Regions from separate parts of the Rhodoplanes sp. SY1 genome, predicted to be linked through region 2. Evidence: riboswitches for the same ligand, from Rfam matches in the RefSeq annotation. Region 2 holds a riboswitch; each other region holds the start of a gene.
What was found. A riboswitch is a leader RNA that binds a small molecule or an ion and turns the genes downstream of it on or off. The one in region 2 is predicted to bind thiamine pyrophosphate.
Positions count from the first base shown of each region.

Region 1 (3,268 bases), on a different contig from region 2:
CATGCCGGGCGCGTCGACGCGCTGGATCGAGCCGCCCTGGAAGGCGATCCTGTCGTCGAAGGGCATCCTGCCGCTCCTGTGGTCGATGGCGCCGAACCATCCGAACCTGCTGCCGGCCTATTTCGAGGACGACCCGGAGGCGGGCCGTCTCGGCGAGTCCTACGTGAGAAAGCCGCTCTACTCGCGCGAGGGGGCCAATGTCGCCATGGTGGTGGGCGGCGAGGTGCTCGACTCCGACAGCGGGCCCTACGGCGCGGAGGGCTTCGTGCGCCAGGCCGTCGCCACGCTGCCGCGCACCGCGGGCGGCTATCCGGTGCTCGGCTCGTGGATCGTGAACGGCGAGGCCTGCGGCCTGTCGATCCGCGAGGACGCCTCGCCGATCACCAAGAACACGTCGCGCTTCCTGCCGCACGCGATCCTGCCCTGACGGCGGTGCGGGCATGCCGGCGCGCCGCGATCTTGTCGCGGCGTCGGGGTGCTGTACAACACCGCGCATGAGCTCTCCCGCCAGCGACGACAGCGCCGACCCGCCGGGGACCGGACGGGTGCTGGCGGTGGTCGCGCTGGCGCTGTTCTCGACCAGCCTGTTCATGCGCGCCATCGACCCGGTGATCCCGCAGATCGCCACCGGCCTGCAGATGGACGTGCGCACCGTCGCGCTGCTCTCCACCGCCTATGCGCTGCCCTACGCGCTCGCCCAGCCGGTGCTCGGCAGCCTCGGCGACACGGTCGGCAAGGTCCTGGTGCTGAAGCTCTGTCTGGTGCTCAGCATCTTCGCGGGTTTTCTCGGCGCCTTCGCGCCCGATTTCTCGACGCTGTTCGGCTCGCGCGTGCTGGTCGGCATGGTGTCGGGCGGCATCTTCCCGATCGCGCTGGCGATCGGGGGCGATCTGGTGCCGGTCGCCAAGCGTCAGGTCGCGTTCAGCCGGCTGCTCGCCGCCGCGATGGCCGGCAACGTGCTCGGCTCGCCACTCGCCGGGCTGATCGCCGACACGGTCGGCTGGCGCGGCGTCTTCGCGCTCGTCGCTGCGATCGCGGTCGTCGCTCTCGTCGCCGTGCAGGTCGGCTTTCGCGGGATGGCGATCGATGTCCGCACCCGCTTCCAGATGAGCACCATCGTGCGCGGCTATCGCGCCGTGTTCAGGAACCCGCTGGCGAAGATCTGCTTCTTCGCCGTGTTCCTGGAAGGCACGTTCCTGCACGGGCTGTTTCCGTTCGTCGCGGCCCTGCTCGCCGAGCGCGGCGAAGGGCGCGCCGCGATCGCCGGCGTGGTGATCGCCGGCTTCGCGGTGGGCGGGTTCCTGTATTCCGGGCTGATCTCGGTGCTGCTGCGCCGGCTCGGCGAGCGCGGCCTGATGCGCGGCGGCGGTGCGTTGATGGCGATCGGCCTCGCCGTGGTGACGCTCGGCTTCGTCTGGCCGGTCGAGTTCGTGATCTTCATGGTGATCGGGCTCGGCTTCTACTCGCTGCACGGCGTCATCCAGATCTACGTGACCGAGCTCGCGCCGTCGGCGCGCGGCACCGCGGTCGCGATGCACGGCTGTTCGTTCTTCCTCGGCCAGGCACTCGGACCGGTCGTCTACCGCACCGGCTTCGACCATCTCGGCGTGTCCGCCACCAGCACGCTCGCCGGCCTGGTGCTGCTCGGCACCGGACTGATGTGTTCCGCATTCCTGCGACGACCGACGAAGCCGGTGCCGGCCGGCACACGCGACAGCTGACCGCGACACGTCCTCACGTCGCGTCGCGACCCATCGCGATCGCGCATCGCCGCTCCGCTCTTGCGGCAGCGGCCCGGATCGTCCATCATTCCCTCACGGCCTGGGGTGCCGCGCCGGTGCGCGGCTGAGATCACACCCAACGAACCTGTCTGGGTCATGCCAGCGAAGGGAGCCGCCGATGGTAGCGCAATCACGTCCGTATTTTGAATCAACGACTGCGCCGACGCGCGCCCCCGATGTCGTGATCATCGGGGCCGGCGTCTGCGGCCTGGGCATCGCGTGGCGACTGGCGCAGCGCGGGCTCGCCGTCACGGTGCTCGACAAGGGCGCCCTCGGCGCCGCGGCGAGCTGGGTCGCCGGCGGCATGCTGGCCGCCTGCGCCGAGGCGGAGCCCGGCGAGGAGGAGCTGGTCCGGCTCGGTCGCCACGCACAACGCCTGTGGCCCGGCTTCGCGACCGAGCTTCTGGAGGCGACCGGCATCGACGTCGAGCTGCGCACCGAAGGCACCCTGGTGGTGGCGCCGACCGCCGACGAGCGCGCGCGTCTCCTCCATCATCACGCGTTCCAGACAGGCCTCGGCCTGACGCTCGACTGGCTGACGCCGGCGGAGGTTCGCCGGCGCGAGCCGCATCTCGCGGCGGGGATCACGGGCGCCGTGTTCAGCCCGGAGGACCATCAGGTCGCGACCCGGTCGCTCACCACGGCGCTGATCCGCGCCGCCGAGCACGCCGGCGTGACGTTGCGCCCGCACACGGCGGTCTCCCGCATCGTCGTCGAGAGCGGCCGCGCCACCGGCGTTGAGCTTTCCGACGGCAGCCGCGTCGCCGCCGGCACCGTGGTGCTGGCCGCCGGCGCCTGGTCGCGCGGCATCGAGGGCGTGCCCCCCGCCGCCCGCCCGCCGGTGCGGCCGATCAAGGGGCAGGTGATCGTCCTGACGATGGACGCGGCCGCGCCGTTGCTGACTCACGTCCTGTGGGCACCGGGCTGCTATCTGGTGCCGCGCCGCGACGGCCATCTGATCCTCGGCGCCACGGTCGAGGAGAAGGGCTTCGACACCGCGATCACGGCCGGCGGCATCTTCGCTCTGCTGGAAGCCGCGTGGCGCGTGCTGCCGGCGATCGAGGAGCTGCCGATCGTCGACACGGTCGTCGGCCACCGGCCGGGCAGCCGCGACGACGCGCCGATCCTCGGAGCCTCCGAGGTGCCGGGGCTCGTCTATGCCACCGGCCACCACCGCAACGGCATCCTGCTGGCGCCCGTGACGGCCGACGCCGTCGCCCGGCTGGTGGCCGGCGAGGGGACCGATCCGGCCATCGCCGCGTTCGGCATGGAGCGGTTTGCGGCGAAAGCCGCGGCCTGACCAGGGCAACGAGGATCAGAGACATGGCCGATACGGCAACGGCGTCCAAGGGCGCCGAAGAGACCAGTTCGAGCGACACCATCACGGTGAACGGCACCGCCGAGCCGCGCGCCGCGGCAACGGTGTCGGAGCTGCTGGCCGAGAAGGACATCGACCCCGGCGCCCGCGGCATCGCGATCGCCGTCAA
Region 1 is NZ_JBEOMB010000052.1:28,044-31,311, reverse strand. Features, by position in the region: gene ABTU92_RS14745 (glutathionylspermidine synthase family protein) at 1-427, shown strand, start outside; gene ABTU92_RS14740 (MFS transporter) at 495-1,721, shown strand; TPP riboswitch at 1,813-1,911, shown strand; gene thiO (glycine oxidase ThiO) at 1,963-3,081, shown strand; gene thiS (sulfur carrier protein ThiS) at 3,105-3,268, shown strand, end outside.
Region 1: it holds a riboswitch for thiamine pyrophosphate, as region 2 does, so the genes downstream of both, thiO (glycine oxidase ThiO) here and thiC (phosphomethylpyrimidine synthase ThiC) in region 2, are expected to answer to the same signal.

Region 2 (3,268 bases):
CACTGCCACGACGAGCCGCGCGACGAGGCGGCTGCGCGGGCCGCGCGGCTGCTCGACGACCTGCGAGCGCCCTACGAGATCGAGGGCAAGCGGATCGTCATCGGCATCTCGATCGGCGTCGCCATCGCGCCCGACGACGGCACCGAGCCGAGCCAGATCCTGCGCAACGCCGACCTCGCGCTCTACCGCGCCAAGGGCGACGGCCGCGGCTGCTACCGCTTCTTCGAGCCGGCCATGGACGCCGACGCTCAACTTCAGCGCGAGTTCGAGTTCGAGCTGCGCGAGGCGCTGGTGCGCAAGGAGTTCGAGATCCACTTCCAGCCGATCGTCGACATCGCCACCTGCCGGCCCTGCGCCGTCGAGGCGCTGGTGCGCTGGCGCCATCCCGACCACGGCCTGATCCCGCCCGACAAGTTCATCCCCGTCGCCGAGGAGATCGGCCTGATCATCCCGCTCGGCGAGTGGATCCTCGACACGGCCTGCCGCATCGCCGCGGACTGGCCCGACGACGTGCGCCTCGCCGTCAACCTCTCGGCCGTGCAGTTCCGCTCCGGCAACCTGGTCGAGGCGGTGCGCGACGCGCTCGCCTGCAGCGGCCTGCCGGCGGCCCGGCTCGAGCTCGAGATCACCGAGTCGGTGCTGCTGCAGAAGGACCACGGCGGCCTCGCCGTGCTGCACGACCTCGCCGCGCTCGGCGTCCACATCGTGCTCGACGACTTCGGCACCGGCTACTCGTCGCTGAGCTACCTGCAGCTCTTCCCGTTCAGCAAGATCAAGATCGACAAGTCGTTCGTCGCCGACCTGCCGACTCGCTCCGACTGCGCCGCGATCGTCTGCACGGTCGTGAACCTCGCCAAGGCGCTGGACATGGGCACGACGGCGGAGGGCGTCGAGACCGTCGAGCAGCTCGAGCTCCTGCGCGCCGCCGGCTGTCGCGAGGCCCAGGGCTGGCTGTTCGGCCGGCCGGGCGCCGCCGGCGACCTCGTGCTCGACCAGCCCCTCGCGGCGCCGCGCGCGACGGCCGCCCCCGTGATCCGCCGCCGCAGCGCCGACGGCCGCGCCGGTGGTTCGATGCCGGGCCGGCGTGTCGTCGGACCGTCGCATTGACAGGTCCCCGATCTCCCGTAAATTGAGATTTCGTTCCGAGGGGTGCTCCGGAAGGAGCTGAGACACCGTCGGCCGCGCAGCACCGTCGTTCCTCCGAAGCTCGATCGCTCCGGTTCCGACGGGCCGCCAGGCACCACGGAAACCCTTTGAACCTGATCCGGGTCATGCCGGCGAAGGGACAGGGACCATTCCCATACCGACGCATGCTGTTTCCGGGACACCCATTCACGGGAGGCTCCGAATGAACAAGCACACCCCCAGAGACGCGCTCACCGTTCCGACCGTCACGACCGGGCCGATCGCCGGCTCGCGGAAGGCCTACACGACGCCCGACGCCGCGCCGGACCTGAAGGTGCCGGTGCGCGAGATCGTGCTGTCGGACGCCGCCGGCGAGCCGCCCGTGCCGGTCTACGACGCCTCCGGCCCCTACACGGACCCGACCACGACCATCGACGTGGAGAAGGGCCTGCCGCGCCATCGCACCGCCTGGGTGAGCGCGCGCGGCGGCACCGAGACCTATCAGGGCCGTCCGATCAAGCCGGTCGACAACGGCAACGTCACGGGCGCGCATCTCGCCCGCGCCTTCCCGACCGTGCATGCCCCTCTGAGAGCGCTCGACGGCAAGCCCGTCACCCAATACGAGTGGGCAAAAGCCGGCGTGATCACCAAGGAGATGATCTACGTCGCCGAGCGCGAGAATCTCGGGCGCAAGCAGATGCTGGACCGCGCCGAGAGCGCGCTCGCCGACGGCGAGAGCTTCGGCGCGTCGGTGCCGGCCTTCGTGACGCCGGAGTTCGTGAGAAGCGAAATTGCCCGGGGCCGCGCGATCATCCCGGCCAACGTCAATCACGCCGAGCTCGAGCCGATGATCATCGGCCGCAACTTCCTCACCAAGATCAACGCGAACATCGGCAACTCCGCCGTGACCTCGTCGGTCGAGGAGGAGATCGACAAGATGGTGTGGGCGATCCGCTGGGGCGCCGACACCGTGATGGACCTCTCCACCGGCCGCAACATCCACAACACGCGCGAGTGGATCATCCGCAATTCGCCGGTGCCGATCGGCACCGTGCCGATCTATCAGGCGCTCGAGAAGGTCGACGGTGATCCGGTCAAGCTCGACTGGGAGGTCTACAAGGACACGCTGATCGAGCAGTGCGAGCAGGGCGTCGACTACTTCACCATCCACGCCGGCGTGCGCCTCGCCTACGTGCCGCTCACCGCCAGCCGCGTCACCGGCATCGTGTCACGCGGTGGATCCATCATGGCGAAGTGGTGCCTCGCGCATCACCGCGAGTCGTTCCTCTACGAGCGGTTCGAGGAGATCTGCGAGATCATGCGGCGCTACGACGTGTCGTTCTCGCTCGGCGACGGCCTGCGGCCCGGCTCGATCGCCGACGCCAACGACCGCGCCCAGTTCGCCGAGCTGGAGACGCTCGGCGAGCTGACCAAGATCGCCTGGGCGAAGGGCTGCCAGGTGATGATCGAGGGCCCCGGCCACGTGCCGATGCACAAGATCAAGATCAACATGGACAAGCAGCTGAAGGAGTGCGGCGAGGCGCCGTTCTACACGCTCGGCCCGCTCACGACCGACATCGCGCCGGGCTACGACCATATCACGTCGGGCATCGGCGCCGCGATGATCGGCTGGTTCGGCTGCGCCATGCTCTGCTACGTGACGCCGAAGGAGCACCTCGGTCTGCCCGACCGCGACGACGTGAAGACCGGCGTGATCACCTACAAGATCGCGGCGCATGCCGCCGATCTGGCGAAGGGTCATCCGGCCGCGCAGATCCGCGACGACGCGCTGTCGCGCGCCCGCTTCGAGTTCCGCTGGGAGGATCAGTTCAATCTCGGCCTCGATCCCGACACGGCGCGCGACTTCCACGACGAGACGCTGCCCAAGGAGGCCCACAAGGTCGCGCATTTCTGCTCGATGTGCGGGCCGAAGTTCTGCTCGATGAAGATCACCCAGGACGTCCGCGACTACGCGGCCGGGCTGGGCGACAACGAGAAGGCGGCGCTCTATCCGGTCGACACGGCGCAGGCCGACGCCGCCGCCGGCATGAAGCAGATGTCCGACAAGTTCCTGAAGATGGGCGGCCGGGTCTATGTCGAGGCCGACGCCGTGAAGGACAGCAACAAGGCGCTGTGAGGCGAG
Region 2 is NZ_JBEOMB010000125.1:38,462-41,729, reverse strand. Features, by position in the region: gene ABTU92_RS24650 (EAL domain-containing protein) at 1-1,107, shown strand, start outside; TPP riboswitch at 1,136-1,304, shown strand; gene thiC (phosphomethylpyrimidine synthase ThiC) at 1,349-3,262, shown strand.

Region 3 (3,268 bases), on a different contig from region 2:
CCGAGATGACGGCGACGCCGTCGGCGCCGGCCGCGACCACCGGCGCGGCGTTGCCGATCTCGATGCCGGCGATGCCGACCACAGGCATCAGCGGCGCCCGCCGGCGCAGCACGGCGCGGATCTTCGCGAGCCCCTCCGGCCCCATCGGCGGCGCCGGATTGTCCTTCGACAGCGTCGCATAGACGCCGCCGACGCCGGCGTAGTCGAGCAGATCGAGCGGCACGCGCTCGGCCTGGTCGAGCGTCTTGATCGAGTGACCGACGATGGCGCCCGGTCCAAGGATCGCGCGCGCGTCCTCGACCGCCATGTCGTCGGGGCCGACATGGACGCCGGCGGCGCCGGCCGCGAGCGCGACGTCGACGCGATCGTTGATCACCAGCGGCACGCCGAGCGGCGCCAGCACCTCGATCAGCGCCCGCGCCTCCTCGATCATGCGCCGGGTGCTGCCGTGCTTGTCGCGCAGCTGCAGGAGCGTCGCGCCCCCCGCCACCACGGCGCGGGCGAGATCGACGAGCGGGCGCCCGCCGGCGCGCTCCGGATCCAGGATGGCATTGAGACGCACGTCGACGGTCATTCAGCTCACCTTCGCCTGCTCCAGCAGGTCCTTGCGGTCGAGATCGAACAGCGTGTCGAGGAGCCGCACGGCGAGCGTACCGGGGCCGCTCGACACGACGGCGGCCCGCTCCGCCGCGACACCGAGCGCGACCAGCGCCGCGATCGTCGCGTGCCAGGGGTCGTCGTCGACGGCTGCGAAGGCGGCGACCAGCGCCGCCCCGGCGCAGCCCATGGCGGTGATGCGCGCCATCCAGCGATGGCCGTTGCCGATCGCCGCGCGCCGGGCCGCATCGGCGACCAGGTCGGTCTCCCCGGTGAGCGCCACGACCGCCTGATTTTCGCGCGCGAAGCCCGGGAGATGGTCGGCCTCCGCCGGCAGGCCGGACAGCACGGCGAACTCGGCCGGGTTCAGCCGCAGCACGGTCGGACGCATCGCCAGGAGGGCCTTGCCGAAGGTGGCGCGGCCGGGCGAGCGGTCGACGAAGACCGGATCGAGCACCCAGGGGATGCCGGCCTCCGTGGCGGCGTCGATGGCGATGCCGATGGCAGTGCGGCGGGTCTCGTCGAGCGTGCCGATGTTGACGACGAGCGCGTCGGCGCCGGCCACGAAGGCGGCGATCTCGTCCGGCGCGATGGTCATCGACGGGACCGCGCCGGCGGCGAGCAGCAGGTTCGCCGTGTAGGTCTGGGCGACCGTGTTGGTGATGCAATGGACCCGCGGCCGCTTCGCCCGCAGCGCGTCGAGCGCGTCGGCGGCGCGCGCGACGGTCTCACGAGAGATGGTCTCGCGAGAGATGGCCTCGCCTGCATCGGCGCGGCCGTGGATCGGGGCGTCGTCGCCCACTCGCGTCATCTCGAGGTCCCTCCGCCGGCATGACCCGGATCAGGTTCGACGGGTTGGCACACCGGCCGAAGGAGCCGGCTCCGCCTCTCAGCCCGGACGCGGATTCGGCCGGACACCCCGCTGAGATCAAAGGCGAAACTAGTCCCTCCCCCGGCCCTGCGCAAGGCTGCCGGGGCGCCCGTCTCGCTTGTCAAACCGGTCCGGTTTTGCTCGATTGCGGCGACCGCGCGACGGCGCGGCGCGAATGGCGGCGCAGTGCCGCGAGGCCCGAGGGAAAGCCGATGATTCCGTTCTTCGTGCAGATCAAGTGCAACCTCGGCAAGTCGTACCAGGTCGCCAACCAGCTCGCCGACGCCGAGATCGCCTCGGAGATCTACTCCACGGCCGGCGACTACGACCTGCTGGTGAAGTTCTATGTCGATCAGGGCACCGACATCGGCCATTTCGTCAACGAGAAGGTGCAGACGATCTCGGGCATCGTCGACACCAAGACGATCATCACGTTCAAGGCGTTCTGAGCCGCGCCGGGCTCACGCCGGGTCGGGCTTCGTCGGCTCGTCGGGCTTCGTCGCCTTGCGGCGCCGGGCGGCGAGGCGGCGCTCGCGCCAGATCACGAACAGGCCCGACAGCACCACGATGCCGGCGCCCGCATAGGCCCAGCCGGTCGGGATCTCGCCGAACACCACCCAGCCGATCAGGAAGGCGAAGAGCAGCGCCAGATAGTCGAACGGCGCCATCACCGAGGCGGGCGCGTAGCGGTAGCTCTCGGTGAGCAGGAGATGCGAGGCGCCGCCCAGAAGCCCGACGCCGATCAGCGCGACGAGCTGTGGCAGCGTCGGCGTGATCCAGACGAAGGGCAGCACGATGGCGCCCGCGATCGTGCAGATCAGCGAGAAGTAGAAGACGATCGACGAGGTCGTCTCGCTGTCGGTCAGGCGTCGCGTCTGGATCACGGCGAAGGCGTTGGAGAAGGCCGAGGCGAGCGCGCACATCGCCCCGACCGTCGCCGCCGTCGACGCCGCCGTGACGAGCCGCCCGAGCCCGAGATACGGCCACAGCATCACCATGACGCCGACGAAGCCCACACCGACCGCGGTCCAGCGATAGGCCCGCACCCGCTCGGAGAGCACGACCGCGGCGAGCGCCACCGTGATCAGCGGCGCCGCGAACGTGATCGCGGTCGCGTCGACCAGCGGCAGGCGCGCCAGCGCGGCGAAGTTGAGGAACATGCCGGCCACGCCGATGCTGCCGCGGCCGACATGGCCGAGCAGCCGGCTGGTGCGCACCGCCGCGGACAGCTCGTGCCGGGCCGCGTAGATGACGACGATCAGGAGGAGGGCGAACAGGCTGCGGAAGAACACCACCTGGCCGAGCGGAATCCCGGCCTCGCCGAGATAGCGGGCCAGCGCCGACATCACCGCGAACAGCAGGACCGAGACGATCTTGACCAGGATGGCGGCGTGCAGGCTCATGACGGGCGGGGGCAGGATGGCGACGCGACGCGGGCGCCCCTTGTCGCACGGTCCTCGGGTTCCGAAAACCACTCTTGGCGGGATGCGGCCGTGCGGGGCCGACGCGCGTCATTCCGGGGCGCGCCGAAGGCGCGAACCCGGAATCCAGCAGCGAACTCGACATTCTTGGCTGGATTCCGGGTTCGGCGCTGCGCGCCGCCCCGGAATGACTATCGCGTCGCGCGAAACCTACTTCCGCTCCGGCCGCGGCGGGCCGTCGACGGGCGGCAGCGACTTCAGGTACTCGGCCATGGCGGCGCGGTCCGCGGCCGAGAGCTTCGCGGTGTTGCGCACCACCGCGGCCATCGTTCCGCCGACCGAATCGCCGTCCGGCAGGTCGCCGGTCTCCAGCATGTAG
Region 3 is NZ_JBEOMB010000005.1:118,328-121,595, forward strand. Features, by position in the region: gene thiE (thiamine phosphate synthase) at 1-574, opposite strand, end outside; gene thiM (hydroxyethylthiazole kinase) at 575-1,408, opposite strand; TPP riboswitch at 1,397-1,529, opposite strand; gene ABTU92_RS01760 (Lrp/AsnC ligand binding domain-containing protein) at 1,681-1,917, shown strand; gene ABTU92_RS01765 (DMT family transporter) at 1,930-2,871, opposite strand; gene ABTU92_RS01770 (c-type cytochrome) at 3,100-3,268, opposite strand, start outside.
Region 3: it holds a riboswitch for thiamine pyrophosphate, as region 2 does, so the genes downstream of both, thiM (hydroxyethylthiazole kinase) here and thiC (phosphomethylpyrimidine synthase ThiC) in region 2, are expected to answer to the same signal.